2 regions of the Mesorhizobium sp. RIZ17 genome follow, and region 2 is predicted to be linked to the other one. Evidence: predicted binding sites of a transcription regulator. Region 2 holds the regulator's gene; the other holds the start of a gene.

The links. The regulator PhoB, encoded in region 2, activates phosphate uptake and scavenging genes when phosphate is short. The targets are predictions, from matches to a motif close to TGTCATNNANCTGTCAT.
Region 1: the regulator PhoB is predicted to act here: its motif matches at 3,285-3,301, upstream of ppk2 (polyphosphate kinase 2).

What each region holds. Positions count from the first base shown of each region.
Region 1 covers NZ_CP147861.1:5,252,803-5,267,859, reverse strand. The annotation lists gene hemB (porphobilinogen synthase) at 1-919, shown strand, start outside; partial or broken gene WDX12_RS25535 (nucleotidyltransferase family protein) at 969-1,264, shown strand; gene WDX12_RS25530 (dihydrofolate reductase family protein) at 1,423-2,067, shown strand; gene ppk2 (polyphosphate kinase 2) at 2,269-3,189, opposite strand; gene WDX12_RS25520 (aldo/keto reductase) at 3,444-4,487, shown strand; gene WDX12_RS25515 (glycosyl transferase family 90) at 4,493-5,464, opposite strand; gene WDX12_RS25510 (GntR family transcriptional regulator) at 5,580-6,245, opposite strand; gene WDX12_RS25505 (MFS transporter) at 6,361-7,608, shown strand; gene WDX12_RS25500 (DUF423 domain-containing protein) at 7,646-8,020, shown strand; gene WDX12_RS25495 (hypothetical protein) at 8,038-8,175, opposite strand; gene WDX12_RS25490 (hypothetical protein) at 8,235-8,378, opposite strand; gene WDX12_RS25485 (LacI family DNA-binding transcriptional regulator) at 8,548-9,627, shown strand; gene WDX12_RS25480 (serine hydrolase domain-containing protein) at 9,695-10,960, shown strand; gene WDX12_RS25475 (OpgC family protein) at 11,015-12,211, opposite strand; gene WDX12_RS25470 (alpha/beta hydrolase) at 12,410-13,114, shown strand; gene WDX12_RS25465 (toxic anion resistance protein) at 13,208-14,287, shown strand; gene WDX12_RS25460 (substrate-binding domain-containing protein) at 14,408-15,057, shown strand, end outside.
Region 2 covers NZ_CP147861.1:1,231,168-1,246,224, forward strand. The annotation lists gene WDX12_RS06060 (hypothetical protein) at 1-132, shown strand, start outside; gene WDX12_RS06065 (hypothetical protein) at 210-380, shown strand; gene WDX12_RS06070 (hypothetical protein) at 586-912, shown strand; gene WDX12_RS06075 (YMGG-like glycine zipper-containing protein) at 996-1,241, shown strand; gene WDX12_RS06080 (CHASE domain-containing protein) at 1,282-2,949, opposite strand; gene WDX12_RS06085 (ATP-binding cassette domain-containing protein) at 3,076-3,876, opposite strand; gene WDX12_RS06090 (sugar ABC transporter permease) at 3,888-5,240, opposite strand; gene xylF (D-xylose ABC transporter substrate-binding protein) at 5,494-6,534, opposite strand; gene WDX12_RS06100 (ROK family protein) at 6,901-8,142, shown strand; gene phoB (phosphate regulon transcriptional regulator PhoB) at 8,471-9,160, opposite strand; gene phoU (phosphate signaling complex protein PhoU) at 9,177-9,884, opposite strand; gene pstB (phosphate ABC transporter ATP-binding protein PstB) at 9,905-10,708, opposite strand; gene pstA (phosphate ABC transporter permease PstA) at 10,705-11,556, opposite strand; gene pstC (phosphate ABC transporter permease subunit PstC) at 11,560-12,546, opposite strand; gene pstS (phosphate ABC transporter substrate-binding protein PstS) at 12,613-13,671, opposite strand; gene WDX12_RS06135 (response regulator) at 14,166-15,057, opposite strand, start outside.

The sequences.
Region 1 (15,057 bases), 2.9 Mb from region 2:
GGAGAACCAGCTTTCGGTGAACGACCTGATCTGGCCGATCTTCGTCGTCGACGGCAAGAACACGCGCGAGCCGATCGCAGCCATGCCCGACGTCTATCGCCTGAGCATCGACCTCGCGGTGAAGGAAGCCGAGCGCGCGGCCAAGCTCGGCATCCCGGCCATCGCCACCTTCCCCAATGTCGAGCTTGCGCTACGCGACCAGACCGGCTCGCACATCCTCGATCCGGACAATGTCATCAACCGCGCCACACGAGCCATCAAGGACGCGGTGCCGGAGATCGGCATCATCACCGACGCGGCGCTCGACCCGTTCACCAGCCATGGCCATGACGGCATCCTGCGCGACGGCGTCATCGTCAATGACGAGACGGTGGAGCAGGTCGCGGCCGCGGCCGTCATCCAGGCGGCGGCGGGCGCCGATATCATCGCGCCGTCGGACATGATGGACGGCCGCATCGGCGCCATCCGCGACGCGCTCGACGCCAACGGTTTTCAGGACGTGGCGATCATGTCCTATGCGACGAAATTCGCCTCGGCCTTCTACGGTCCCTATCGCGAGGCGGTCGGCACCGCCGGCCTGCTCAAGGGCGACAAGAAGACCTACTACATCGACCACGCCAATTCGGACGAGGCGGTGCGCGAGGCCGAACAGGACCTCGCCGAAGGCGCCGACATGCTGATGGTGAAGCCGGGCCTGCCCTATCTCGACATCATCCGCCGGCTGAAGGACGAGCTGCAGATGCCGACCTTCGCCTATCAGGTGTCGGGCGAATATTCGATGATCAAGGCGGCCGCCGCCAATGGCTGGATCGACGGCGAGAAGGCGATGCTGGAATCGCTGCTTTCGCTGAAGCGGGCCGGCTGCGACGGCGTGCTGACCTATTTCGCGCCGGTGGTGGCCCAGATGCTGAAGGGCTAGGGCTGCTTCGCGATTTTGGAATTCTAACGGGATTCGTTAGAATGCATCCATGAGCAGGAATGAAGTCATCGAACGGTTACGGGAGAACGCAGATGCCATCAGGGGCATGGGCGCGACTTCGCTCTATCTGTTTGGATCGGCCGCCCGCGGCGACGCACGCCGGACAGCGATCTCGATCTCTTCATAGACTATGATCCGGCGCGGCGCTTTTCCTTGATCGACCTCGTCGTCATCAAACAATTTCTCGAAGAGAAGATGTCGGCCGAAGTCGACATCACCACACGGGACAGTCTTCATCCGATGTTGAAGGCTGATATCGAACGATCGGCCGTGCGCGTACTTTGATGGCACCGCGTCAGACCAAGCCGATCATCGCAGAGATCATTGCGGCCCTGGATGGCATCGCCTAAATCGATCGCACCGGAAAAATACCGCTTGCATTTCGCAATCAGCCAAGCTACCTAACAACCGCTTGCAAATTACAACTGGTTTAGGAGGCAATGATGTCCAGGCTGCGTGTCAACGCTTTCACCTTGTCGCTCGACGGCTACGGCGCCGGCCCCGACCAGAGCCTCGCCAACCCGCTCGGCGTGGGCGGCGAAAATCTGCACAAATGGATGATCAAAACCCGCTCGTTCCAACAGATGATCGGCAAGGATGGCGGGACGACGGATACCGATGACGAGTTTGCCGTGCGCAGTTTTGAGAATGTCGGCGCCTGGATCCTCGGTCGCAACATGTTCGCGCCGAGCCGCGGCGAATGGCCGGACGACAACTGGAAAGGCTGGTGGGGGCCCAACCCGCCCTACCACGTGCCGACCTTTATTCTGACGCATCACAAGCGCGCGCCGATCGAGATGGACGGCGGCACGACCTTTTACTTCGTCACCGACGGCATCCAGTCGGCGCTCGAACAGGCGAAGGCAGCTGCCGGCGACAAGGATGTGCGCGTCGGCGGCGGCGTTTCGACCGTCCGTCAATATCTGCAGGAGAAGCTCATCGACGAGATGCATCTGGTTGTCTCGCCGCTCCTGCTCGGCTCGGGCGAGCATCTGTTCGCCGGGCTCGACATGCTGAAGCTGGGATACCGCTGTACCGGGCAGGTGGCGACCGCCGATGCGACGCATGTGATGATCGGGCGGGTGTAGGCGAAGTAGCTCTTTCTCCCCGTTCACGGGGAGAAATGCCCGGTAGGGCAATGAGGGGCAGCGCTGCCGGTTAGAGGTTGGCCAAGCACCTGTGGCACCTGCCCTTGCGGCGAATGGGATTTCAACCGCCCACGTCGGCGCCGCCCCTCATCCGCCCTTCGGGCACCTTCACCCCGTTTACGGGGAGAAGGAAGAGGCGCCTCAATACTTCTCCGGCACGTAGAGGTCGCGCGGCAGAACCTGGCGCTCGTATTGCGGGTTGAAGACACGCTCCGGCAGCGAAATCTCCTCGTGCGGCACCTCTTCATACGGCATCTGCTGCAACAGATGGTCGATGCAGTTCAGCCGCGCGCGCTTCTTGTCGTTGCCCTCGACGATGAACCAGGGCGCTTCCGGAATGTTGGTGCGTGCGAAGGTCTCTTCCTTGGCCTTGGTGTACTGCTCCCAGCGCACGCGCGACTGCAGGTCCATGGGCGACAGCTTCCACTGCTTCATCGGATCGTGGATGCGCATCAGGAAGCGCATCTGCTGTTCTTCGTCGGTGATCGAGAACCAGTATTTCACCAGCGTGATGCCGGAACGGACCAGCATGCGCTCGAATTCCGGCACGTCGTGGAAGAACTCCTCGACCTGGTCCCCGTTGGCAAAGCCCATCACCCGCTCGACGCCGGAGCGGTTGTACCAGGAGCGGTCGAACAGCACGATCTCGCCGCCCGCCGGCAGATGCGGTACGTAGCGCTGGAAATACCATTGCGACTTCTCGCGCTCGGTCGGCGCCGGCAACGCCACGACGCGGGCGATGCGCGGGTTCAGCCGCTGCGTGATGCGCTTGATGACGCCGCCCTTGCCGGCGGAATCGCGGCCCTCGAAGATCACCACCAGCTTCTTCTTGTGGTAGGCGACCCAGGACTGCAGCTTGATCAGCTCGGACTGCAGCCTGAGCAACTCGCGGAAATAGGTCATGCGCTCCATGGAGGGCGGATGCGATTTCTTGTAGATCTTGGCGATCTCGAGCGAGAGCGCCGGCTCGGAAAGCTCCAGCTCATAGTCTTCGTCGAGCGTGTCCTCGAGTTCGGCTTCGAGCCAGTCCTTCGCCCCGGAATTCGATTTCAGTTCATTCATCGCGCAGCTCCGTCTGCCTGTCGGCCATCATCGCTTCGGAATCCGCTCCGGCTCCGGACGGACACTCCGTAAGCCGACTGAGATACAGAGGCGCAATGACGGTTTTATTGCAATCGCCCGTCGCAAACCTCGAAGATATGTGATCGGTCCGTATCGACAGCAGGGCGACAAGCGGCGCGAATTGTCCTACAAATCCCCTCGCCTCTGCCAGCGCTCGCCACGGCGCTTCTTTCAAACAAATTGCGAGGACTGACATGGAATACCGCACGCTGGGCCGATCCGGCTTGAAAGTCTCGACATTGACGCTTGGCACCATGACCTTCGGCGGCACCGGTCCGTTCGCCGCCGTCGGCAATTCGGATCTCGCGGAAGCCAGACGCATCATCGACACCTGCATCGATGCCGGCATCAACCTCATCGACACCGCCAATGTCTATTCCAACGGCTTGTCGGAAGAGATCATCGGCGAGGCGCTTGGCGGCAAGCGCAAGAACGATGTGCTGATCGCCTCGAAGGCGCGCATGCGTATCGGCACCGGCCCCAATGACGAGGGCCTGTCGCGCCACCATCTGATCCGCGAATGCGAAAAGAGCCTGAAGCGGCTCAAGACCGACGTCATCGACGTCTATTTCGTCCATCAATGGGACGGCCTCACCCCGGTCGAGGAGACGATCGCGGCGCTCGACACCTTGGTCAACCAGGGCAAGATCCGCTACATCGGCTGCTCCAACTACTCGGGCTGGCAGGTGATGAAGGCTCTTGCCGTCAGCGACAGCCGCCATCAGGCCCGTTTCGTCACCCAGCAGATCCACTACACGCTGGAAGCGCGCGAGGCCGAATACGAATTGCTGCCGATCTCGGTCGACCAGGGCCTCGGCGTGCTGGTCTGGAGCCCGCTGGCCGGCGGGCTGCTCTCCGGCAAATACCGTCGCGACAGCCCGACCGCGCGCCAGCTTGGCGGCTGGAAGGAACCGCCGATCCGCGACGAGGACCGCCTGTGGCGCATCGTCGACGTGCTGGTCGAGATCGGCAACGCGCGAGGGGTGTCGGGAGCGCAAGTCGCGCTTGCCTGGCTGCTTGGACGTCCGGCCGTAAGCTCGCTGGTGATCGGCGCCCGCAACGAGGCGCAGCTCAAGGACAATCTCGCCGCGGCCAGCCTGTCGCTCAGCGAAGAAGAACGGCAGCGCCTTGACGTGGTCAGCCGACCGCCGGTGCTTTATCCCTACTGGCACCAGCAGTTCACCGCCAGGGACCGGTTCGGACCGGCCGATAAGGTGCTCGACCGCTCGCATGCCTAAAACAGTCAGCCGGTGATAAAGCGCCAGACTTCCGGGTCGGGCTTTATCTGTCCGCTCAGCACGAAATATTTATAGAGGACGAGCAGCGAGATCGCCTGCTCGTCCTGTTCATTGCCGAATTTGCGGCAATAGGCGTTGGCGGCGGCGGTTATCCGCCCCGCCTCGGCGGGATGCTTTTCGAAATAGGCCACCTTGTCGACCAGGTCGGAGAAGTCCTGCCGCAGCGGTACGTAGTGGACATTGGGCTCGACCTGGGCTTCCGCAAACCAGGTTTCGTAAGTCGGCTCCGGCATCAGGCAGAGCGAATTGGAGCTCATGATCCATTTCAGGTTTGTCGCGACGTCATTGCCTTCGAGCGAGACGATGTAGCGATACTGCCGCTGCTGCTCGATGTTCAGGAACGGCTTGCGGTACCCATCCGGCGCGTCGGCCCTGTGGGAACCCGCATCGCAAATCGGCAGCTCGGCGGCCTTTTCTACGAATCGGGTGCGAAGCGGATTGTTGAGGTGACCGCGCCAGACCACCATCGGGCGCTTGTCGGCGAAAGACAGCTTGTCGGGCGGCATGTAGAAGTGACGGAACTTGTTCAGCTTCATCAGCACGCCGTTCGCGTTGTCGTCGCCGATGGGCCGGTCCTTGACGATCCTCGGAACCTCCGGAACACCGACGACGTCGCCGAATTCGAAATCGATCAGCAGGCCGGGATCGAAATAGCGGGCGAATTCCTTGAGGTCGTAATAATACATGCTGGAAGCGGACGGCAGCTTGCCGACAGCTATGGCGTCCGGACTGGTCACGAACGGGTGTTGCAGTTTGTTGTAGTAGTTCAGTCGCTCGCGAACCGTCTTGCCCGAAAGCCTGGCCTGCTCGAGCCTGCTGGCCAGGCGGTCGCGGAACAGGGATTGCGGTGCGCGGTCACGCGCGAAATTGCGCGCGTAGTAGAACAGCTTTGCGGCGGTTCGTGAGAGTGTGGCCATGCGTCCGCGAGTTCAGCAAGATGGTCAATGGTAGTCGGCCTTCATCCCCCTCGTCTCCTACAGCATTCTCCCAGCCATGTTGCAAGCCCGCTAATGCGAATGACCCCACAGGACCTTACGCTGCGACGACGGCGAACCCTCTTGCGCGCAGACCGCGCCGGTCGTCATGCAGTGAGGTGACCAGCCGATCGCGGCTGCCGGCGATGTGAGCGGAAAGCAGCCGCGCCGCTTGCTCGGCATCGCCGCTCCTGACGGCGGCGAGGATGGCATGATGTTCGGTCCAGGCGCGGCCGAGGGCCTTCTCATCGCGCACCTCCAGCCAGCGCGCCCGCGACAGCCTGGTCATTGCATCGCGAACGGCCCTGAGCAGAAACTCGTTGCCGGAAAGCCTTGCCAATTCGATGTGGAAATCCAGGCCGACGCGATGCCACTCCTCGCGCGGCGTCTCGGCATCGCAGGAATCGAGCATCGCCGCGATCACCTCGATGCCGCCGCGGTCGTCGAGCGCCGCCGTCAGGCGAACCGCCGCGACCTCGACAGCCTCGCGGTAGACGGCGATCTGTCCGAGCTCCGCGAGGTTGATCGGCGCCACCGTCCAGCCGCGGCCATCGCGGCCGACCAGCCCTTCCGTTTCCAGGCGCAGCAGCGCCGCCCGCACCGGCGTGCGCGAAGCGCCGAACTGGCTCTCGATCCAGCGTTCGGTCAAACGTTCGCCCGGGCCGATCTCCAGCCCGAGGATCATCTCGCGAAGCTGCCTTTCGACATTTTGCATCTGCGACATTGTCGTTCCGTTTTCCAACGCCGCATTGACAGCGGCTAATGTCAGGTCCATGACGAATACCAGCTTGGTATCCCAAATCGGTATCCGCAACAACCCCAGCATTGGCATGCCTGACATGACGTCCAACGAATCCGAACAGAGCGGCTTCAACATCCATTGGCGGCGCAACCTCGCCGTCTGCTTCGCCGGCTCGTTCAGCACGCTTATCGCCATGACGCTGCTGTTGCCGTTCCTGCCGCTTTACGTCGAGCAACTCGGCGCCGAGGGCCACGCGGCCATCGTGCAGTGGTCGGGTATCGCCTATGGTGCGACCTTCTTCGCGGCAGCACTGGTCGCGCCCTTGTGGGGACGACTGGGCGACCGCTACGGCCGCAAACTGATGCTGGTGCGCGCTTCGTTCGGCATGGCGATCTGCATGTCGCTGACCGGCATGGTCCAAAGTGTGTGGCAGCTGGTGCTGCTTCGGCTGCTGATCGGTTTTGCCGGTGGCTATTCGTCAGGTTCGACAATTCTGGTGGCTATGCAGACGCCGAAGGAGCGTTCGGGTTGGGCGCTGGGCGTGCTGGCGGCGGGCATCACGGCGGGCTCGCTGGTCGGACCGCTGCTCGGTGGGCTGCTGCCGCCGCTGATCGGCATCCGCGCGACCTTCCTGCTGTCCGGCGCCGTCATCTTCCTGGCCTTCCTGGCGACGACTTTCCTGATCAAGGAGAATCCGCCGGCGCCCAAGCCCGCCTCGACGGCGAAGCCGAAAAGCGGCTGGTCGCAGATTCCCGACAAGCGGCCGATCATCGCCATGCTGACCACCGGCATGCTGCTCGCCTTCGCCACCATGTCGATCGAGCCGATCATCACCGTCTATGTGCAGCAGCTCGTCGAGGACCAGAGCAAGGTCACCATGGTCGCCGGCGTGGTCATGTCCGCGGCGGCGCTCGGCACCATCCTGTCCTCATCCTGGCTGGGAAAACTCGCCGACCGCGTCGGCCACTGGAACGTCGTGGTCGGCGCCCTTGCCGTCTCGGCGTTGCTGCTCATTCCGCAGGCCTTCGTCACCAATGGCTGGCAATTGATCGGCCTGCGCTTCCTGATGGGACTGGCGCTGGGCGGACTGTTGCCCTGCATCACCAGCGTCATCCGCCACAACATCCCCGACGGGATCGGCGGCAATGTGCTTGGCCTGGCGATCTCGGCGCAATATGTCGGCCAGGTCGCGGGACCGCTGTCCGGCGGCTACTTCGGCGGCCATTTCGGCATGCGCTCGGTGTTTCTGGGCACATCGGTGCTGATGGCGCTCGGCGCGGTCTATAACTGGATTGTCCAGTCGCGGCGGGCACGGCATATGCTGCTTGAAGCTGGCGAGTCCTGACCGGCACATCGCCCAACCGCAGCATGGAGCATCCAGGATGAGTCTTACGGCCCAGGCATCAGGCGGCGGGAGCCGCGTCCTCGTGCTGGCAGCCGGCCTCGTCGGCGCGGCCGGCGTGGCGTTGTCGGCGGCGGCCGCGCATCGCGGCGGCGCCTTCACCGGCACAGCGGCCAACTTCCTGCTGATCCATGCGCCGGCGTTCCTCGCCATCGGCCTTGCCGGCGGCAACCGCTGCCTCAGGATCGCCAGCCTCGTCCTGCTCGCGGGCCTGCTTCTGTTCTGCGGCGATCTGCTCGCCCGCGATTTTCTCGGCTCGCGGCTGTTCCCGATGTCGGCGCCGATCGGAGGCACCTTGTTGATCGCCGGCTGGGTGGCGATCGCCGTCTCGGCGCTGTGGCGCCCGCGACCCTGACCTATCTTTGCCCTGACCTACCTTTGCCCGAAACGCCGCTTGCGCTGGCGCACCGGCAATCCGTCCACGCGACGCCGTTCAGGCTGCTCGGTTCCGGGCGTGATGCCCCAATAGTTGCGGTAGATGTCCTGAAACAGATGGCCGATCGGATGCATGACCACGTTCTCCTTCTATTGAATCGATCCAATACGCCGGCGTAAAATATGACCGTGGGTCAGCCGCGCTTGCGCTCCACGAGAAAGCGCGGCGCGCGCTTCCACGGGCCCAATCTGCCCCGGCGTTTCTCGCTGGCGGCGACCGAGGCGATGCCCCAGTCGTCGCGGTAGATGTCCTCGAACAAATAGCTCACCGGATGCACGGCACCCTCCTGTGGAAACCCGCCATATATGGGACTTGGATCGATTCAAACCATAGGCCTCATCCACCTCAAGTCAAGCTGAAATTTGAATCGATCCAACAAAAATGTTAGATGACCTGCGACAATTCAGCGGTCATGTTCGTCGCGTGACCGGATTCGGAGGAACGACATGGCATCACTCCTCGAAGGCCAGGCAAGACCGATCAGGCTGGCCGACATCGCCAAGGCCGCCGGCGTCTCGCATGGCACGGCCTCGAACGTTTTCAGCCGCCCCGAGATCGTGCGCGCCGAAGTGCGGGAACGGGTCAAGGCGGTCGCGGAGCAGATGGGTTATGCCGGCCCGGACCCGAAAGGCCGCCTGCTGCGCGCCGGCAAGGTCAACGCCATCGGCGTCGCCACCACCGAGCCCCTCTCCTACTTCTTCGACGATCCCTTCGCCCGCGTGATGATGGCCGGCATTTCGCAGGCCTGCGACGCCACCGGCGCGGGCATCGCGCTGGTCTCGGCCGCCAACCAGGAAAAGCTCGCCTGGAACATCCAGAGCGCGCTCGTCGACGGTTTCGTGCTGTTCTGCATCGAAGGCGGTTCTCGCCTTGTCGACCTGACGCGCGAGCGCAGGCTGCCTTTCGTTGCGCTGGAACTCGGCTTCCAGGACGAAACGGTATCGGCCATCGGCGTCGACAATGTCGCCGGCGCGAGGCTCGCCGCGCGCCATCTCGCCGAGCTCGGCCATCGCCGCTTCGCCGTCCTATCGCTCGGCTTTGCCGACAATCGCACCGGCTTCGCCACCCCGGAAGCCGTGCGCAGCGCAGTCTACACCGGAACGCGGGATCGCCTAACCGGCTATTTCGAGGAGCTTTGCCGCTTCGGCATCGATACGGCGAAAATCCCGGTCTACGAGACCGAGAACGAGGACAAAAGCACCAGGGCCGGCCTTGAGGCGATCTTTGCCAAGGAGGAGCCGCCGACCGCCATCCTGGCGATGTCGGACCGCATGGCGCTGATAGCCATCGACTGGCTGAAAGCCCGAGGCCTCAACGTTCCCGGCGACGTCTCCATCGTCGGCTTCGACGGCGTGCCGGACGGCGCGCTGTCCACGCCGCCGCTGACGACCATCGCCCAGCCGATCATCGAGATCGGCCGCCGCGCCGCGCGCATGATCCTCGACCATGACGGCGCGGTGCGGCGCGAGACGATGGGCGTTGAGTTCATCGTCAGAGGCTCGACCGGCCCCGCTCCAAGAGGCTGAGCGACCTTTCGCTTGCAGCTAGCAAGCAATAGTTGGCAATGGCGCGGAGAGCGTGCAGGATGCCTAGTTGGCCTTTGATGGCGACGAGGACATCGGCGCAATGAGCCCCTTGGACAGCGAACCGGTTGGTGATCCTGCGAACCTCGGCTTCGACAAGGTACGGCTGACGCGACTCAAGCATTGGATGCAGCGCTACACGGACACGGGGCGCTGGCCCGGCGGTGCGGTACTCGTCGCTCGCCACGGAGAGCTCGCCTTTTTCGAATGCGCCGGGCACGCCGACGTCGAAGCTAAGCGGCCTTGGCAGCGTGACCTCATCGCCCGCATCTGGTCGATGACCAAGCCTGTCACCGCGGTCGCGCTGCTGATGCTGTACGAGGAAACGCGCGTGCATCTCGACGACCCGGTCGAAGCCTATCTGCCGGAATTCAAAGATATGCAACTTCTGATACCCGGCGCGACCTCGCTCGACCAGACGGTGCCCGTCAAGACGAAGCCGACGATCCACCATCTACTGACCCACACATCGGGTTTGAGCCTCTTTACCGGCCCTCGCTTACTCGGTGAAGCTTATGCTAGAGAAGCACTCGGCCTAGCCAAGGGCTATGGTGGGCTCGACAAGATGGTGCGCCGGATCGCCGAGCTGCCGTTGGAGCGGGAGCCGGGTACGAGATGGCAATATAGCGTCGGAAGTGATGTCATCGGCCGTATCGTGGAAGTCGTTTCGGGGATGACGCTCGACAAATATTTCGTAACACGGATCTTCGAGCCTCTCGGTATGACCGACACAGGTTTCTCGGTGCCGGAATCCGAGATGAGCCGCTTGTCCCCGCAGTATGAGGTAACCCCCGCAGGCATAGCATTGAACGAAGCGCCGGAGATTTCGGCGTGGCGGCAAGGCAAGGTTGATACGTTCTGCGGCGGAGGCGGCCTCGTCGGAACCATCGACGATTATTGGCGGTTCGCCGAAATGCTACGCGCTGGAGGCGAACTCAACGGCGAACGCATCCTCGGTCCGCGCACTTTGAGATTGGCGGCGTGCAATCACCTGCCGGGAGATCTTGCCTCGTTGGCAACCGAAGTTTGGGCCGAGACCCAATTCGATGGTATCGGGTTCGGTTTGTTGGGCTCCGTCGTCCTTGATCCGGCCAAGGCAAAAATTTCGGCGCAGGTCGGAGATTATGGCTGGGGCGGAGCGGCAGGCACTTTCTTCTGGGTGAGTCCCGTCGACGACATGGTGGTCATTCTCTTCACGCAACTCTTGCCCTCGAGCGCCATTCCGGTGCGCAAGGAACTGCGCGCACTCGTCCATGGTGCGCTTACAGGGGTCTGAGACTCGTCAACAGAAACTGCGCAGTGCGCGCGCTCAGATCAGTTCGGCATCACGCTAGTATCCCCCCGCCCTCGCCGGCAGCGGCTGCGCGCCGAAAGGTGCGCGCGCAGGCTCCTCGCGCATCGGCTTGGCGCGGGACGGGCCGAGGCCGGCGAACCATTCGAGATAGAGCGCAAGCGCGAGCTGCATGGCGATGCCGGCCGCGATCAGCAGCGTATCGTAGGCCAGGCCGCCCGGATTGATCAGCTTCAGCACCTGCGCCGCCATGGCAAGTAGCGTGCCTGCGACGAACACCGGCAGCGAGCGCTTACCCAGGATCGCCAGAGGATTGTCGGGCCGGACGCGGAAGAAGTTGGAGACCGCTGGCAGGGCCACGATCAGATAGCTGACCGACAGAATGTGCAAGAGCCGCGGCAGCGACAGGAAGGTCTTGTCGAAGCCGCCGATCACCACCGGCAGGTTGAACCAGGTGATCTGCCCCCAAAGCGGGGTGTGCACCCAGATCGCCGCGCCGGCCACATAGATGCCGGCGCCACCAAGCAGCCACGGATTGACCGGGATCCGTCCGCCGCGCTTCACATGCAGCATGGCGGCAAGGCCGATGTTGAACAGGAACTGCCAGGACAGCGGGTTGAGGAACCAGAAGCCCGGCTCCGGATAGTTCGGCGGCGCGATCTGCCAGATGCCGGCGACGAGCCAAAGCAGGCCGGACACGATCAGCGCCGGCACCGGCCGATAGCTGACGAACAGCACGAAAAGGGGCGCCGCCAGAAGCAGCGCCGCATAGACTGGCAGGATGTTGTTGTAGCCGAGCTGGTGGCCGAGCGTGACGATGCCGAGCAGCACCTGCGGCGTGTTCTTCATCAAGGGCTCGATGTTGATCATCGTCAGCATTTCCGGACGATGAGCCAACACCGCGGCGGCGCAAAACAGCGCAATCACCACCATCGTGATGACGATGTGGGAGATGTAGAGCACGCCGGCGCGCCGCCACATCTTCAAAGTCGCGAGCAATCGGCCGCCCGGCTTGAACTTCGTGCCGTAGGCCAGCGCGACCGAGATGCCGGAAATCAGCACAAAGGCTTCGGCAGCATCGGAAAAGCCGAAATTCTTGTAGGTCCAGTTCTCGAAGACAGTGCCCGGCACATGGTCGACGAAAATGGTGAGCAGCGCGAGCGCGCGCAGCACGTCGATACGCGTATCGCGCTCGTCGATACGCCTATGGCGATCGTTAGGAACAGGGGTGGTCATCGACAAAAGGCCTCAAAGCTGGTTGTTCATAGCCAGCAATGCGACCCCCGGGGCGCACCGCTTCGATTCCTCCCATGAGGAGTGTATCGGCGCAGAAACGGACTGAAATGCGCATGGTTCAATCAACTTTCGCGGAGCGCCAAAATATTCCGTTTTGAAGCCGGCAAATCAACGAATCTCTCATGGAATCAAATGGATATGAGCGTTCCCGAATATAGCGACAAAAACAGCATCCTGCGCGAGGATCTGAGATTTCCCTACCGTCTGCTGAAGCCGGCAAACGCAAGCGGCGAGTGCCTGTTCGTGCTGCACGGCTCGGGTGTGGACGAGACGACGATGCTGCCGGTGGCCATGCAGATCGCGCCGCGTTCGGTGATCGTCGCAGCGCGCGGCCGCATCCCGCAGGAGGACGGATTTCGCTGGTTCGAGCGAATCACGCCGACCAGTTTCGGGCAGGCCAGCATCCATGCGGAGACGGCTGCCTACGCCCAGTTCGCAATGGAAGCCGTGAGGGAGCATGGGCTCAACCTTCAGCGTGCGACCTTCCTTGGCTATTCGAACGGCGCCAATGTCGTCTCCAGCCTGATGCTGCTCCATCCGGGTGTGGTCAGGCAGGCGGCGCTCTTGCGGGCAATGCCGGTGCTCGACACTTCGCCCATGACCGACCTCGACGGAAGCCGCGTGCTGATCGTCGCTGGCGCCGCCGACCAGACCTACGGCCCGTTCGCACCCGCTCTGGTGACGCTGTTCAGCCAGCGTGGCGCCGAGGTCGACGCGCGCATCGTCGCCTCGGGCCATGAATTTGGCGATGCGGACGCCGCGATCATGCGGCAGTGGCTTGCAGAGTCTGCGCCGGTTGCGCTGAGAGCGTCTCCTTCCATCGCCCAGGCGCCAAAAAGGTGACGCACTTCACAGCCTGGGGCGGCATGTCGCTCCATTGTCATATGTCTGTCACACACTGTCTATCGAGATACTGTTCACCGAGGGGAGGTCTGAATGGCCGACGAGAACAGCATCACTTTGCTCGACGATACTTCGAAATTGCCCGTCATCGCCGCCAGTCCGGGCGAGGTCGCCAGGATTGAAGGCGGCATCGATATTCGCGACCGCGCGGCGATTTCGGTCTTCGGCGACCGCGCCCAGCAAGCGGTCAGCGACTATGCCGACAAGATCCTGTCGCAGATCCGCAACCGCGATCTCGGCGATACCGGCACATTGCTGACCGACATCATCATGAAGGCCAAGAACCTCGATCCGGCTTCGCTGAAGGAAGAAGGGTTCTTGGGCAATTTGTTCTCCTCGTTCAAGGCCAGGCTCGAACGCTTCAAGGAGAAATACGAGGACGTTGCCGGGCAGATCGACCGCATCGGCCTGGAGCTCGACCGCCACAAGGACACGCTGCGCCGCGACATCGCCGTGCTCGACGACCTGCACGAGCAGACCAAGGAGTCTATCCTCAACCTCGACGCCTATGTGCAGGCCGGCAAGAAATTCGTCGACGACTACCGCGCCAACGAACTGCCGAAGCTGAAGGCCGCGGCAGAGGCCAAGGCGAGCGATTCCGCCGGAGCGCTAGAGGCACAGACCTACCAGGACGCCGTGCAGGCGCTCGACCGGCTGGAGAAGCGCATCTTCTACCTAGTGCAGGCGCGCCAGCTCGGCATCCAGCAATTGCCGCAGATCCGCATCGTACAGTCCGGCGACGAGACGCTGATTGAGAACCTGCAGGCGACCTCGGCGCTGACCGTGCCGGCGTGGAAGCAGAAGATGGTCATCCTGCTTGGGCTGACCAACCAGAAATCGGCGCTGGAGCTGCAAAAGACGGTGACCGACGCCACCAACGAGATGATCCGCCAGACATCGAAGATGATGAAGGATCAGGCCATCTCCATCGAGGAGCAGGCGCAGCGCGGCATCGTCGATGTCGAGACGCTGGCGCAGGCCAACCGCGACCTGATCGACACCGTGCAGGGCGTGCTCAAGGTCCAGGAGCAAGGCCGGCAGAAGCGGGCCGATGCCGAAAAGCAGATGGACCAGATGACCGCCGACCTCAAGAAAGCGCTCACTGGAGCATGATGCCGAAAAGTGTGAAGCGGTTTTCGGACGACATCATGCTCCATCTATTTGATTTGGAGCCGGATGATTTCAGGTCCACTCGACCTGAAATCATCCGGCTCAAGGGCTGACGGGGCCTCGATGCGAATGAAGCTTTCGTCCGTTCTTGCGCTGGCGGCCGCGCTGCTGTTGGCAGCCTGCAATTCCAGCAACGTCAAATTCTCGATCGTCTCCGGGTCCGAGAACACGGTGCTGGAACCGATCGTGCAGGAGTTCTGCGCCAAGCAGGGCGCGACCTGCACCATCACCTACCAGGGCTCGCTCGATATCGGTCTCGGGTTGCAGAAGGCCGGCGGACTCGATCAGGACGCGGTGTGGCCGGCGTCGAGCGTCTGGGTCGACCTGTTCGATACCGGCCGCAAGGTGCGCAACCTCACCTCGATCGCGCAAATGCCGGTCATCCTCGGCGTGCGCAAATCCAAGGCCGCCGAACTCGGCTGGGTCGGCAAGGACGTGTACATGAAGGACATCCTTGCCGCGGTGAAGGATGGCAAGCTCAAATTCCTGATGACTTCGGCCACGCAGTCCAATTCCGGCGCCAGCGCCTATCTGGCGATGCTCTCCAGCGCGCTCGGCGGCAAGCAGGTGATCGAACCCGGCGACCTCGACAATGCCTCCGTGCACGACACGGTCGGTGCCCTGTTGCAGGGCGTCGAGCGCTCGTCCGGGTCCTCAGGCTGGCTGGCCGACCTCTATGTCGACAGCGCGCGCAAAGGCACGCTCTATGACGC
Region 2 (15,057 bases):
GGCGGCTTCGCCGTAGCCAGGCTCGGCGGCTTCGCCGTAGCCAGGCTCGGCGGCTTCGCCGTAGCTATCCGCCCGGAATTGCGCCGAAACGGAGCCTTGCCGGCCAAGGTCTTAACCGGCTGTTCACCATAAAGTCCGATCCTGTGTATCCGGCTAACGATGTGCCGGAAACCCATCCGCGCCCCCGGCGCGCGATCTGGGAGAGTGGAATGATGGTTGCCGACATGAACAGGCTGGAGCAGGCCGCCCGCGTCTCGATGAGCGGCTTCCAGGACGTCGAGCCGCCGCCGGCGCCACGGTCATCCCTTCTTCTTCTCCGCCTTGGCGCGATCGCGCTTCTGGCCGCCGTGGCCTTGACCGCGGCCTGGCAATTGTTCTGACCCGCATGCGGCTTTGACGCCCAGGCTTTAAAGCATGTCTCCCGAAAGTGGGCCGGTTTCGGGACAAAGACATGCTTAAAATCAAAAACTAAAGCAGGTCGCGTGAATCTTTTTTTACGCGACCGGCTTTGGGAGCGCTTCAGGCTCGGGCCCCGGAACTTTTGTCCGCCGAGAATCGTTGTTTGCGGCGAGAGGTTTGGAGCCCATGGAACACATCGCCGCATTGCTCTTCGTCGTCGGCTGTTCCAGCTCGATGACCGACTGCCGCGAACTCCAGGTGCCGGTCAGCGTCTTCGAGACCGAGCAGGCCTGTACGGCCGAAAGGCCTTTCGCCCTCGGCGACCTGCAGGGCCAGGCTCCCCGCATCATCGGCAAATGCCTCGCCGTCGATCCGGCGCGGGAGGATGATTACGACCAGATCGTCTGGAACGTGAAACCCGACGGCACGCTGGTCGCATCCCTGGAGGTTTCCGGCATGCTTGTCGCGTCGAACCGTGAGCGCCCCGAAGAAGACTATGTTAGGCAACAGTAAAATCGGACAGGCAAAGCCCGGTTTTTCATGCTAAATGATTGCCGGCACTGCCAAAAGTGAGGACAAAAGTGAGGAGCAATTCTATGCGGAAGATGATCATTGCCATGGTTGCCGTGGTTGCTGTCAGCGGCTGCACCACGACCGAGCAGGATGTCGTCGGTGGCGGCCTGATCGGCGCCGGCGTGGGCGGCCTGGTCGGTGGCGGCAAGGGTGCGCTGATCGGCGCGGCCGTCGGCGCCGGGTCTGGCCTCCTGGTTCGCAACCTGCGCAACGGCTATTGCCAGTATCGCGATCATCGCGGCCGGATCTACACGGCTCGCTGTAACTAATACCGGAAGAGAACCGGAGGCCGGCAACCGGCCTCCGGTTTCAAACCGCTGGTTGGCTCGCCATCGGGGACATTTTGGCCGCTGACGCGGTCAGCGGAATTTTGATTTCCACCTTCAATCCTTCGGCCTGATAGTCGCGCGCGATCGTTCCGCGCAACTCGCGCGTGACGTTGAGATCGATCAGCTTGGTGCCGAAGCCGGTCTTGGCCGGCGCTTCCAGTTTCTTCTGACCCGCCTCGCGCCAGTTCAGGACCAGCGTCCGCTCCCGGCCGCGACCTTCGTCGACGCTCCAGTCGACCTTGAGGGCGCCGACGGAACTGCCGGCTTCGCCATATTTCAGCGCGTTGGTGGCGAGTTCGTGGAAGGTCAGCCCGAGCGCCTGCGTCGTCGTCTCGTCGAGCAGCACTTCCGGGCCTGACAAGACACCTGCGGGAAGGTCCTTGCCGAACACCTGCCCGAGCTCGATGCGCAGCAGGTCGCCGAGATCGGCTTTCTGCCAGCGCGAGCGGGTGAGCATGTCTTGCGAAGCCGCCATGGCCTGGAGGCGCGCCGAGAACGATGCCGAAAACTCCTTGACGTCGGTGGCCTGCGAGGCCGTCTGCCGCGCGATCGCCAGCACGCGGGTGATCGAATTCTTGATGCGGTGCTTCATCTCCTGCAGGATCAGATCCTTCTCCAGCAGGCTCTTTTCGGTCGCCTCGTGCAGCGCCGATTTCGCGTCATAGGCACGTTCCTGATAGCGCGCCACCAACGCGATAGCGCCGGCAGCCAGAAGGCCGAACAACCCGAGCATCACCGGAATGGCGCGTGAGGACGGCGGCTCGAAGGCGCTTGTCGGCCTGAACAGCACGGTCCAGGGCCGGCCCGCGACGACGATATCGCGACGCGCCAGAAGTTTCGCGCCGATGCGTTCCGCCGGCGGTGCTTCAGAACGGAAAAGCAGATTGCCGCCCTCCGGCTTGCCGTCAAAGACCTCGACATTGACCGGCAGCAGCGGCGAGCGGCTGAGCGCGACCTGGAACAGGTCCTGGGCTCGGAACGCCGCGTAGAGGAAGCCGGCGGTCGAAGAGCGGCTTGCATTGATGACCTCGGGCGCGGTTTCGACGTTCAGCCGCACGAAGACCAGGAAGCCCGTGAAGGTCTGCGCCACGCCGGCGCCCTGTCCGAGCTGGACCACGCCGCTCGCATGCTGCCGGTCGTCGGCCATCGCCTTTTCGATCGCCGCGCGCCGCACCGGCTCGGTGAACATGTCGAAGCCGATGATCGACTGGTTGGACGTATCGAGCGGCTCGAACAGCACGATGGGCGTGCGCCATTGCTCGGTCGTTGCGGGATAGACCGGATGCGCCGTCCCGAGGTCGTGCAGGATGTCGCGTTCGACCGCCGCCTCGTCGCCGGTCTTGGCGAGCCTCAGGAAGCCGATCCCGCGCAGCCCCGCGAAATTGTCGCTTATGTCGAGCGCGGTGAAGAAGGCTTTGAATTCGCCGCGCGTGATGTCGCCGTTGCGGGCATCGAACAGTGCCTGCGTCGAACGCAGCAGCGACAGATGCAGGTCGATGCGGCTTTCGATGCGGTTGAGCGCGTCGTCGGCGGTCCCCTCGAACTTGATCCGCGCCGCCTCCTGCGTCGCGAAATAAGCGAACCCCGCCATCGTCAGGCTGATCAGCGCGACGGCGACGAAGGCAACGATCGGAAAGAGCTTCTTCAAATCAGCGATGCGGCCCGTGGACGGTCGACGACCTTTATGGGCAAGTCTCCGCGCCAACACAATGGCGCGGCCAAATCATCACAGGGGCTGGTACATCACGCAGCCGTTAATTAGCCGGCTATCCGTTCATGCCGCGATCTTCAGCGCGCCTGGACCCGGGATGGCGCCTGGCGGGCATTTGCCCAGGATGATCATGCCGAGCACCTCGTCCTGGGTGACGTCGGTCGTGCGCGCGGTGCCGACCACCTGGCCGTTCTTCATCACGCAGACCCGGTCGGCGAGTTCGAACACGTCGTGGATGTCGTGGCTGATCAGGAAGATGCCGATGCCGTCGGCCTTGAGCTGCTTGACCAGTTCGCCGACCTGCGCCGTCTCTTGCGGGCCGAGCGCCGCCGTCGGCTCGTCCATGATCAGGATGCGGGCGTTGAACAGGATCGCGCGCGCGATCGCCACCGACTGCCGCTGTCCGCCCGACAGCTTGATGACAGGCTCCTTGAAGCGCTGGAAGCGTGGATTGAGCCGGCCCATCACCTTGCGCGCCTCGGCTTCCATGGCGACGTCGTCCAGCGTGCCCCAACCCGTCATCAGCTCGCGGCCGAGGAACAGATTGGCGGCGGCATCGACATTGTCGGCCAGCGCCAGCGTCTGGTAGATCGTCTCGACGCCGTATTTCTTGGCGTCGCGCGGATTGGAGATCGAAGCCTCCTCGCCATTGATGAAGATCTGCCCGCTGTCGCGCTTGTAGGCGCCGGACAGGATCTTGATCAGCGTCGATTTGCCCGCGCCATTGTGGCCGAGCAGCGCCATCACTTCGCCGGGGAAAAGATCGACCGAGGCGTCGTCGACGGCGCGGATGCCGCCGAAGGCGATCGAGATGTTGCGCATGTCGACCAGCGGAACGCCGGCGGGAGCGGATTTTTCAGCCATGCTCGTTCTCCTCAGACCCGCTTGCGATAGATGGTGTCGAGCCACACCGCGACGACCAGCACGGCGCCCACGACGATGCTCTGCAGCGGCGAATCGACGCCGAGCAGCACCATGCCGGACTGCAGCGACTGCATCAGAAGCGCGCCGAGCATCGCGCCGAGCACGGTTCCGGAGCCGCCGGCGAGCGAGGTGCCGCCGATGACCGCCGCGGCGATGACCAGGAGTTCGTCCAGCGTTCCGAGCACGTTTGTCGAGGAGTTCTGCCTGGCCGACGAGATCGCCGCCGCGATCGTCGCCAGCACGCCCATGATCATGAACACCTTCATGGTGATCCAGCGCGTGTTGATGCCGGCGAGGTTGGCTGCTTCTGGATTGCCGCCGATGGCAAAGACATAGCGGCCGAAGCGCGTGCGCTTGGTGACGAAGGTCATGATCAGGCCGACGGCGACGGCCATTAGCACCGGAATGGCGATGCCATGCGCGATGAACAGCCCGCCTTCGGGAACGGTGATGTTGTTGGCGGCGGCGTAGCGGTTCACGATGCCGACCGGCCAGGGATAGGAATTGGCGAGCCACACTGCGCCCAGGATGACCGCGCAGGTGACGGTGGCGAGCAGCGTCTCGGCCCAGACCGGACGCAGCGGGAAGCGGAAGCGCTTGCGCTGCACGCGGCCGTTGAAATGCATGAAGATGACCGCCAGGCAGGCGACGATGCCGACGGCCCAGCTCCATTTGGCGCCGATCGAGCCCGCCGGGCCGCCGCCCATCAGCTGGAAGGTTGCGTCGAGCGGCGCCACCGTCTGGCCGCTGGTGACCCACCAGGCAGCACCGCGCCAGACCAGCAGCCCGCCCAGCGTGACGATGAAGGCCGGCACTTCGAGATAGGCGATGATGAAGCCCTGGAAGGCGCCGATGATGAGGCCGAGCGCCAGGCCGATCAGCAATGCCAGGACCCAGATCCAGGGATTGCCCAATTCAAGCCCGACGAAGCGAACCAGGAAATGCACTTGGGCAAAGCCCATGACCATGCCGATCACCCCTTCGGCCGATCCGACCGACAGGTCGATGTTGCGCATGACGATGACCAGCACCATGCCTGAGGCCATGATCGCCACGGCCGAAGTCTGAACCGACAGGTTCCACAGATTGCGCGGCGTCAGGAAGGTGCGGCTGTCGAAGTCGAGCGGATTGACGCCGAGGCGCAGGCTGGAAATCACGTGCAGCCCGACCCAGATCAGCAGCAGCGCGCCTATCATGCCGAGCATGCGGGTATCGATCTCGGTTGCCTTCAGGAACCTGGCGACAGCGCCAAGTTCCGACGCGCGCGCGGTGTCCGCCGATTGGGTAGACGTCGTATCGGTCATGATTTCCTCCCGCCGGCCTGCCCGTCTGACGCGGATGCCTGGCCAAGCCTAGAAGCTATCCGCCAGAGGCGGAAACACAAATCTTTTTGAGAAAACGCCGCGGCTTCAAAGCAATCCCAGGAAAAGTGCGTGGCGGTTGGGATCGGCGACTTCGCCGTAGCTTCCCGTCCGGGATTGCGGCAACAAGGAACTGGAGCGGTTCATCGAACCGCTCCAGGCCGCGGCGCAGGATTTTGATCGAGAGCCGGCAAACTTAGTTGCAGACCTTGACGCTGCCGGCGGCAACGCCAGCGCAAACTTCGTCCTTCTTGATCCAGCCGGCGTCGATGACGACGTTGAGATTGTCCTTGGTGATCGCGATCGGGGTCAGGAACAGCGACTTGACGGTGTTGCCGCCAGGCGTCGTGAAGTCCTTGGCGCCGGCGATGTCGCCCATCTTCTTGCCGTTGGCGAGCTGCGAGGCGATCTCGGCGGCGTTCTTGCCAAGCTCGCGCGCGTCCTTCCACACCGACACGGTCTGCGTGCCGAGCGCGATGCGGTTGAGCGCCGCGTGATCGCCGTCCTGACCCGAGACCGGAACGGTGCCGGCCAGGCCTTGCGCCGTCAGCGCCGCTACGACGCCGCCGGCGGTGCCGTCATTGGCCGCCACGACCGCGTCGACCTTGTTGTCGTTGGCGGTCAGGAACTGCTCCATGTTCTTCTGCGCGTTGGCCGGCAGCCAGCCGTCGGTATAGGCCTCGCCGACATTCTTGATCTTGCCGCTGTCGATCGCCGCCTTGAGCACTTCCATGGAGCCCGAGAACAGGAAGTCGGCGTTCGGATCGGAACCCGAGCCCTTGATGAAGACGTAGTTGCCTTCCGGCTTGGCCTTGAACACCTCGCGGGCCTGCATGCGGCCGACTTCCTTGTTGTCGAAGGTCAGGTAGAAGACGTCCTTGTTCTCGATCAGGCGGTCATAGCCGACGACCGGAATGCCTTCGTCGAGCGCCTTCTGCACCGCCGGACCGATGGCCGAGGCATCCTGAGCCAGGATGATCAGCGAATTGGCGCCCTGCGAGATCAGGCTTTCGACATCGGTCAGCTGCTTGCCCGGATTGGACTGCGCGTCGGCCGAAATATACTTGTCGCCGGCGGCCTCGATGGCTGCCTTCATCGCCGCTTCGTCGGTCTTCCAGCGCTCTTCCTGGAAATTCGACCAAGAGACGCCGATCACCTTGTCCTTCGCCTCGGCGACCGACGCCAACGTCAGCGACATGGCAACGCCCGCCAGGATGGCGGCTGCGAATTTCTTCATGATATCCTCCCTGCGCTCTGTGCGGCGCGACCCAGACTGGCCCGAAGGCCGGTACAGAGGCTTTTTTTCGAGCCTCAAAAAAATAGTGATCCAGCAAAACGACGCTGTCAACCGCGATTCTGATGGGTTTTGATGGGTCCGAACATTTTTTTCGACACCCGCAATAAATAATGACATGGACCTTGGCTTCTGCCAGTATCCAGAAGCAATTCCAGGAAAAGTGCGCAGCGGTTTTCCGCCCGGAATTGCGTCAGAACAAAAGACAGACGGTTCGCCGTTTCCGCAAATGGTGAACCGTCTGGCGTGTCAACGCTAGGCCATGGCATCATCACAAGGCCGCGATGACCGGGGAGGACGTGCGAAGACATGTCGGTCGGAATCCGTCACGACGATTTGCGCCGGCGCAACCGCGCCATGGTGATTTCGGCCGTGCGCCGCGCCGGCCAGCCTTCGCGCACGGAGATTGCCGCCACCACCGGGCTCAGCCACTCGACCATTTCGGCGATCTCCGCCGATCTGATCCAGGAAGGCATTCTCACCGAGAGCAAGGCCAGCGAGCCGACGGCGCTGAAACGCGGCCGGCCGCAGATCGGCCTGGCGCTGAACCCTGAAGCCGCCGCGGTGCTGACCGTGGTCTTGTCGCTGAACTTCCTGTCGGTCGCCGTGATCGATTATGCCGGCCAGGTGGTCGCCGAGGAGCAGCAGCGCTTGGACACGCTTGTCATGCCCCGCGACGACTTGATCGGCGAATGCGTGGCGATCGTCCGGCGCCGGCTGCAGGATCCCGACCTCGACGTGAGCAGCGTCGCCCGCATCGCCATGGGCATCCAGGGCATCACCGATTCCCACGCACGGGCCATGCTGTGGTCGCCGATAACGCCGCTGACCGACATTCCTTTCGCCGACATCCTCGAGCAGGAATTCGGCATCCCCGCCACCATGGAGAACGACTGCAACATGATGGCGGTGGCGCTGCAATGGCGCGACCCCGAGCGCTATCGCGACGACTTCATCGCCATCCTCCTGTCGCACGGCATCGGCATGGGTCTGGTGCTGAAGGGCGCGCTGTTCACCGGCACGCATTCCTCGGGCGGCGAATTCGGCCACATGATCCACCGCCCGGGCGGCGCGCTTTGCCGCTGCGGCCGGCGCGGCTGCGTCGAGGCCTATGCCGGCAATTACGCGATCTGGCGCAGCGCCATGAAAATGAGCGAGGACGCCGAGCCGGTCGACGTCGGCGACGCCGACATGCGAGCCCTGGCCGCCAAGGCGCGCGAGAAGGACGGCCCCGAGCGGGAGGCTTACCGTCGGGCAGGCGAGGCGCTTGGTTTCGGTCTCGGCAGCCTGTTCGCCCTCATCGACCCGGCGCCCGTGGCCATGGTCGGCGTCAGCGCGGCCGCCTTCGACCTGATCGAGCCGGCGCTAAGGGAGGCGATCGCCCAGACCGCGGGCGGCCAGCACTCGGAATCGATCTCCTTCGACACCGAGCCTAACGAGCTGCCGCTGATCCGCGAAGGCTGCGCCATGCGCGCGCTGACCTTCGTCGACCAGGAGATTTTCGCGCCGGGCATGCAGGCAAGAGCGGGCAGCGGAAAAAACGTGGCCTGAGCGGCTTTGAAGTGACCGCTGGTCGCTGAGGACAGCAGCAGACGCTTGAGATTAGCGATGGCCCCGCAGCTTCGTCATTCCAGGGCGAAACAGGAGCGAAGCGACGCAGCGCAGACCCTGGAATCCATGCCGTTACTTCGATCGTAGGCGCAGCGGAGCAGAATTCTGCACCGCCCCGGCGCGTCGAAGTCACGGAATGGATCCTCGGGTCTGCGCTGCGTCGCTACGCTCCTTGCTCCGCCCGTGGATGACGACGCTAGAAGCGTCTCGGCTAATCACCATCGCAGATGCCGGGAGCGGAGCCCGTCAGCGCTTCCGCGCCCTATCCCTAATCCTCCCTGATCGCGTAACCCGCCCCGCGAATGGTTCGGATGACGTCGGGCATGCGGCCGTTGTTGACCGCCTTGCGCAGGCGGCCGACATGGACGTCCACCGTGCGCTCGTCGATATAGATCGTCTCGCCCCAGACATTGTCGAGCAGTTGGCTGCGCGAGAACACGCGGCCAGGATGCCGCATCATGAATTCGAGCAGGCGGAACTCGGTCGGGCCGAGCCTTATCTCGCTCTTCTTGCGGTAGACGCGATGCGACTCGCGGTCGAGCACGATGTCGCCGACCTTGAGCACGCTGGACAGCACCTCCGGCTTGGCGCGGCGCAGCAGCGCCTTGACGCGCGCCATGAATTCCGGCGTCGAGAACGGCTTGACCAGGTAGTCGTCGGCGCCGGTCGAGAGCCCGCGCACGCGGTCGCTTTCCTCGCCCCGCGCCGTCAGCATGATGATCGGCAGCCGCTCGGTCTCGGGCCGCATCCTGAGGCGCCGGCAGAGCTCGATGCCGGAAACCGCCGGCACCATCCAGTCGAGCACGAGCAGGTCGGGAACGTTTTCCTGAAGGCGGATTTCGGCCTCGTCGCCGCGGGTCACCACTTCCACCTGGTAACCCTCGGATTCGAGATTGTAGCGGAGCAGCACCCCCAGCGGCTCCTCATCCTCCACCACCATGATGCGTGGCGCGATCATCGGGGTAACCTTCTCGTCAGGCCGCCGGCGCCGACATTGCCGTCTCGTCCTGCTTGGGACGGTTGGCGGGCAATTGCGTACCGGTGAGCACATAATAGGCGTTCTCGGCGATGTTGGTCACATGGTCGCCGATGCGCTCGAGATTCTTGGCGCAGAACAGAAGATGCGTGCAAGCGGTGATGTTGCGCGGATCTTCCATCATGTAGGTCAACAGCTCGCGGAAGACGGACGTGTATTTGACGTCGATGCGCTCGTCGTCGTTGCGCAGCTTGGCCAGCGCAGTGGCGTCGCCCACCATATATTCCTGGGTCACGGCCTGGACCTGGATCAGCACCAGCTGCGCCATGGAATCGATCGAATGCGTGAGGTCGCGCGGCGCGGTGCTGACGCCGACCGCGCCAACGCGCTTGGCGATGTTCTTGGCAAGATCGCCGATGCGTTCGAGATCGCCCGCCATGCGGATCGAGCCGACAACGTTGCGCAGGTCGTCCGCCATCGGCTGCCGCTTGGCGATCAGCGTGATGGCGCGGTCGTCAAGCTCGCGCTGGCGCGCGTCCATGATGGCGTCGTCGGAGACGACGCGCTGCGCCAGCGCATTGTCGGTTTCGAGCAGGGCCCTGGTCGCGCCGCCGACCATGGAGCCGGCCAGATCGCCCATGTCGTTGATAAGCCGGCTGATCTGCCTCAGATCCTCGTCGAAGGAGGCGACGGTATGTTCGGCCATGATGATGTCCTCGTATGAACTCAGCCGAAGCGGCCGGTGATGTAGTCCTGCGTGCGCTTTTCGCGGGGCGAGGTGAAGATCTTCTCGGTCCGGTCGAACTCCACCAGCTCGCCCAGATACATGAACGCCGTCTGCCTCGACACGCGCGCCGCCTGCTGCATGTTGTGGGTGACGATGACGATCGTATAGTCGGCCTGCAACTCGTCGATCAGTTCCTCGATCTTGGCGGTCGACAGCGGATCGAGCGCCGAGGCCGGCTCGTCGAGCAGGATGACCTCGGGCTTCACCGCCACGGTGCGGGCGATGCACAGGCGCTGCTGTTGGCCGCCGGAAAGGCTGAGGCCGCTGGCGTTGAGCTTGTCCTTGACCTCGTTCCACAGCGCGGCGCGCTTCAGCGCCGACTCGACGCGGCTGTCCATCTCGGCCTTGCTGATCTTCTCATACAGCCTGACGCCGAAGGCGATGTTCTCGTAGATCGACATCGGGAACGGCGTCGGCTTCTGGAACACCATGCCGATCTTGGTGCGCAGAAGGTTGAGGTCCTGCGAGCGGTCGAGGATGTTCTTGCCGTCGAGCAGTACCTGGCCCTCGGCGCTCTGCTTCGGATAGAGCTCGTAGATGCGGTTGAGCACGCGCAGCAGCGTCGACTTCCCGCAGCCCGACGGGCCGATGAAGGCGGTCACGCTGCGCTCCGGCAAGGACAGGTTGATGTCCTTCAGCGCCTTCGATTGGCCATAGTAGAAATTGAGGTTCTTGACCTCGATCTTGGCCTTCTCGACGGTCGTGTCGGCTACGTTCAGGTCGGTGGACAACATCGGTTTCATCTGTCCTCTCTGCGTCCGGTCAGGCTGCGGGCGATAATGCTCAGCCCGAGAACCGTAAGGGTGATTATGAGTGCGCCCGTCCAGGCCAGCTGCTGCCATTCCTCGTAAGGGCTGAGGGCGAACTGGAAGATGGTCACCGGCAGGCTGGCCATCGGGGCATTGAGATTGCTCGACCAGAACTGGTTGTTGAGCGCGGTGAAGAGAAGCGGCGCGGTTTCGCCGGAGATGCGGGCGATCGCCAGCAGGATGCCGGTCACGATGCCGGACAGGGCCGCGCGGTAGGCGACCGAGCGGATCACCACCCAGCGTGGCGCGCCGATGGCGGTGCCCGCTTCGCGCAGCGCGTTGGGCACGAGGTTCAGCATGTCCTCTGTGGTGCGCACCACGACGGGGATCACCAGGATCGACAGGGCGACGGCGCCGGCAATCGCCGAGAAGTGCCCCATCGGCCGTACCATCAGCTCATAGACGAACAGGCCGATGATGATCGATGGCGCCGACAGCAGGATGTCGTTGATGAAGCGCACGATCGTCGTGAGCTTCGAGAAGCGCCCGTACTCGGCCATGTAGGTACCGGCCAGCACGCCGATCGGCGTGCCGACGATGATGCCGATGATCGTCATGACGATGCTGCCGTAGATGGCGTTGAGCAGGCCGCCGGCGTCGCCGGGCGGCGGCGTCATCTGCGTGAACACGGCCAGGTTCACCCCGGAGAGCCCCTTATAGAGCAGCGCCCCGAGGATCAACGCCAGCCAGGCGAGGCCGATGCCCGCCGCGACGACGCACAGCGCCATCATCACGGCGTTCTTGCGTTTGCGGCTTTGGTGAAGCGATGCGGCAGTCGACATCGGTCAGGCTCCCGTGCGGCTATCGATGCGCAACAGCATGTAGCGTGCGAGCGCGAGGATGATGAAGGTGATGATGAACAGGATCAGGCCGAGCGATACCAGCGAGGACGTATAGAGATCGCCGTCGGCCTCGGTGAATTCGTTGGCGATGGTCGCCGAGATCGTCGTGCCCGGCGCAAACAGCGAGGCGCTGATGCGGTGGGCGTTGCCGATGACGAAGGTGACGGCCATCGTCTCGCCGAGCGCGCGGCCGAGGCCGAGCATGACGCCGCCCATGATGCCGACGCGGGTATAGGGGATGGTCACGCGCCGGGTCACTTCCCAGGTCGTGCAGCCGATGCCGTAGGCCGATTCCTTCAGCACCGCCGGCACCGTGTCGAACACGTCCTTGGTGATCGAGGTGATGAAGGGCAGCACCATGATGGCGAGGATCAGCGACGAGGTCAGCAGGCCGATGCCGTAGGGCGGGCCGGCAAACAGGCTGGAGAGCCCCGGTATGCCGTGGAAAATATAGATGATGAAGGGCTGCACCGTCGTCTGCAGGAACGGCGCGAAGACGAACAGGCCCCAGATGCCGTAGATGATCGAGGGAATGCCGGCAAGCAGCTCGACCGCAATGCCGATCGGGCGCCGTAGCGGGCGCGGGCAAAGCTCGGTCAGGAAGACGGCGATGCCGATGCCGATCGGCACGGCGATGAGGATGGCGATGGCCGAGGTGACGATGGTGCCGTAGATGGGCGCCAGCGCGCCGAAATTCTCGGTGACCGGGTTCCAGGATTCGGTGGTGAGGAAGGAGAAGCCGAACTTCGACAGCGCCTCCCACGAGCCGGCGACCAGCGAGATCGCGACGCCGCCGAGCAGAACCAGCACGAGGATGGCGGAAAGGCGGGTGGCCGTCCGGAAGGCCATGTCGGTGAAGGCGAAGCGGCGCACTGTCGCTTCTCTGGTCCGCAGGGCGGACGATGTCGCGGCTTCGGAAACGGCTGTCATTTACCCCCTCGCATTTCGAAAGAGACAGGAGGGCGCCCAAAGGCGCCCTCCTTTATTCGCTAGGAATTACATGCCGGAGTAGAGCGGCTTGCCGTTCGCGTCGACGATGTCCTTGCCCCACATCGCCTCGACACTCTTCACGACGGCGTCGGGCATCGGAACATAGTCCAGGCTGGCGGCCAGCTCGTCGCCCTTGGCGTAGGACCAGGCGAAGAACTTGAGCGCTTCGGTCGTGGCCGCGGCGTCGTCGGGCTTCTTGTAGACGAGGATCCAGGTGGCCGACGTCATCGGCCAGGATTCAGCGCCGGCCTGGTTGGCCAGGATGACGCCGTAGCCCGGCTGCGAGCTCCAGTCGGCATTGGCCGCGGCGGCCGAGAAGGCAGCGGCGGTCGGCTCGACCTTCTTGCCGTCCTTGTTGATCAGGTCGGTGTAGGTCAGCTTGTTCTGCTTGGCATAGGCGTATTCGACGTAGCCGATCGCGCCGCCGGTCTGCGAGACGTTGTTGGCGACGCCTTCGTTGCCCTTGGCGCCGATGCCCACCGGCCATTCGAGCGCGGTGTTGACGCCGACCTTCGACTTCCAGTCGGCGCTGACGTCGGCCAGGTAGTAGCTGAAGTTGAACGTGGTGCCCGAGCCGTCCGAGCGGTGCACGACGGCGATCGCCTGGTCGGGCAGCTTGGCGTCGGGGTTGAGCTTCTTGATCGCTTCGTCGTTCCAGTTGGTGATCTTGCCGGAGAAGATGTCGGCCAGCGTCGGACCGTCGAGAACCAGTTCGCCCGGCTTGATGCCCTCGAGGTTGACGACCGGAACGATGCCGCCCATCACCATCGGGAACTGCGCCAGCCCGGTGGAGTTGAGATCCTCGCCCTTCAGCGGCGCGTCGGAAGCGCCGAAGGTCACGGTCTTGGCCTTGATCTGCTTGATGCCGCCGCCGGAGCCGATCGACTGGTAGTTGAGACCGATGCCGGTCTCCTTCTTGTAGGCGTCAGCCCACTTCGCATAGATCGGATAGGGGAAGGTGGCGCCGGCGCCGGAAATGTCGGCTGCCATCGCGGCGGAGATGCTAAGGGTTGATGCCGCAGCCATTGCAATCGCAACGGCCGCCGAGCGGATGAAATGTCTCATGTGGCCTGCTCCTGTTCGGAAGATGGTCTCTCGGCACCCGTTGTATCGGCGCCCGGTGAGGGCAATAGCTCTCGATTATTACAGTCGCATGACAGTTTCGTGTCAGCCCAGTAACGCCCGAACGGGGATGTCTGGAGAGGTCCGCGGCGGCCTCGCGGGACCGGCCGGAGTTTGCCGCGGGAATCAGTAACTTGTCTGACTTTTGAATCAAAAATTATCCCGGCGGCCGGGTCACGGCCGCCGGGAAATAAAATCCGGACGAGAGCGCGTTGCCTGTACGCCAGAGCGGATCATGGCCTGGCCATCGCCGAAAACAGGGTCCGTTGGGGTAGAGTCGACGCTGTTTCTTGTTGGCGGTCGCCGCTCCCGCCCGTAACTGAAAGGCGGAATCGATATGCCCATTGTCCTGGCTTGGCACATGCTTTGATATGGTGCGATCGCACCATACGTATGCGTCAATGCTCCTCGCGGGGTGCCGCCGGTCTGTCTCGCGCTTAGCCGGCGCTGCGCCGGACTTCCGCTTCGGCGCTCAGCCAGCGCTCGAGCTTTTCCAGCAGCGCGCGCGGGCTGATCGGCTTCGGCAGGTAATCGTCCATGCCGGCTTCCAGGCAGCGTTCGCGGTCGCCCTTCAGCGCATGCGCGGTAACGCCGACGATCGGCACATGCGTGCCCATGTCCTCCTCGAGCCGGCGGATAGCGCCCGTCGCCTCCAGCCCGTTCATTTCCGGCATCGACACATCCATCAGGATCATGCGTGGATTGAGCTTGCTGAAGGCGTCGAGCGCCTTGCGGCCGTTGCCGACGATCTCGAATCGGTAACCGGTCTCGCCGAGGATCTGGGTGAACACCAGCTGGTTCACCTCATTGTCCTCGGCCACCAGGATGTCGAGCCCGCGCTCCGCATCGGCGGGGCGTGGACGCGCCCGCCCCGGCGGCGGCTGCAGCATGGCGCGATCCGATGCCGCCGTCGGCGCCGGCGCGGCTTGCGGGGGGCTGCCGCCGCCAACAGCGGGTTGCGCCGCGGCGCTGCTGTGGCGATGGCGCTGGATGGTCGCGACCAGCGTTTCCAGGAGGATGGAGGAGCGCGCCGGCTTGATCAGCTGCGCGTCGATGCCGAGGTCGCGATAGGCCGTGTTGGCGAGCGACTGGTCGACCGAGGTCAGCATGATGATGGGTGTATGCGCCAAGCCCGCCGTGTTGCGCACGATGCGCGCCATCTCGGCGCCTGTCATGCCGGGCATCTGGTAGTCGAGCACGACGCAGTCGACCGGCACGCCATAGGCGGCGGCGGCAATCAGTACCTTTAACCCTTCGGCGCCGCTTTCGGCCGCGCAGGAATCGAACGTCCACGACGCCATCTGCTCGCTCAGAATCGAGCGGTTGACG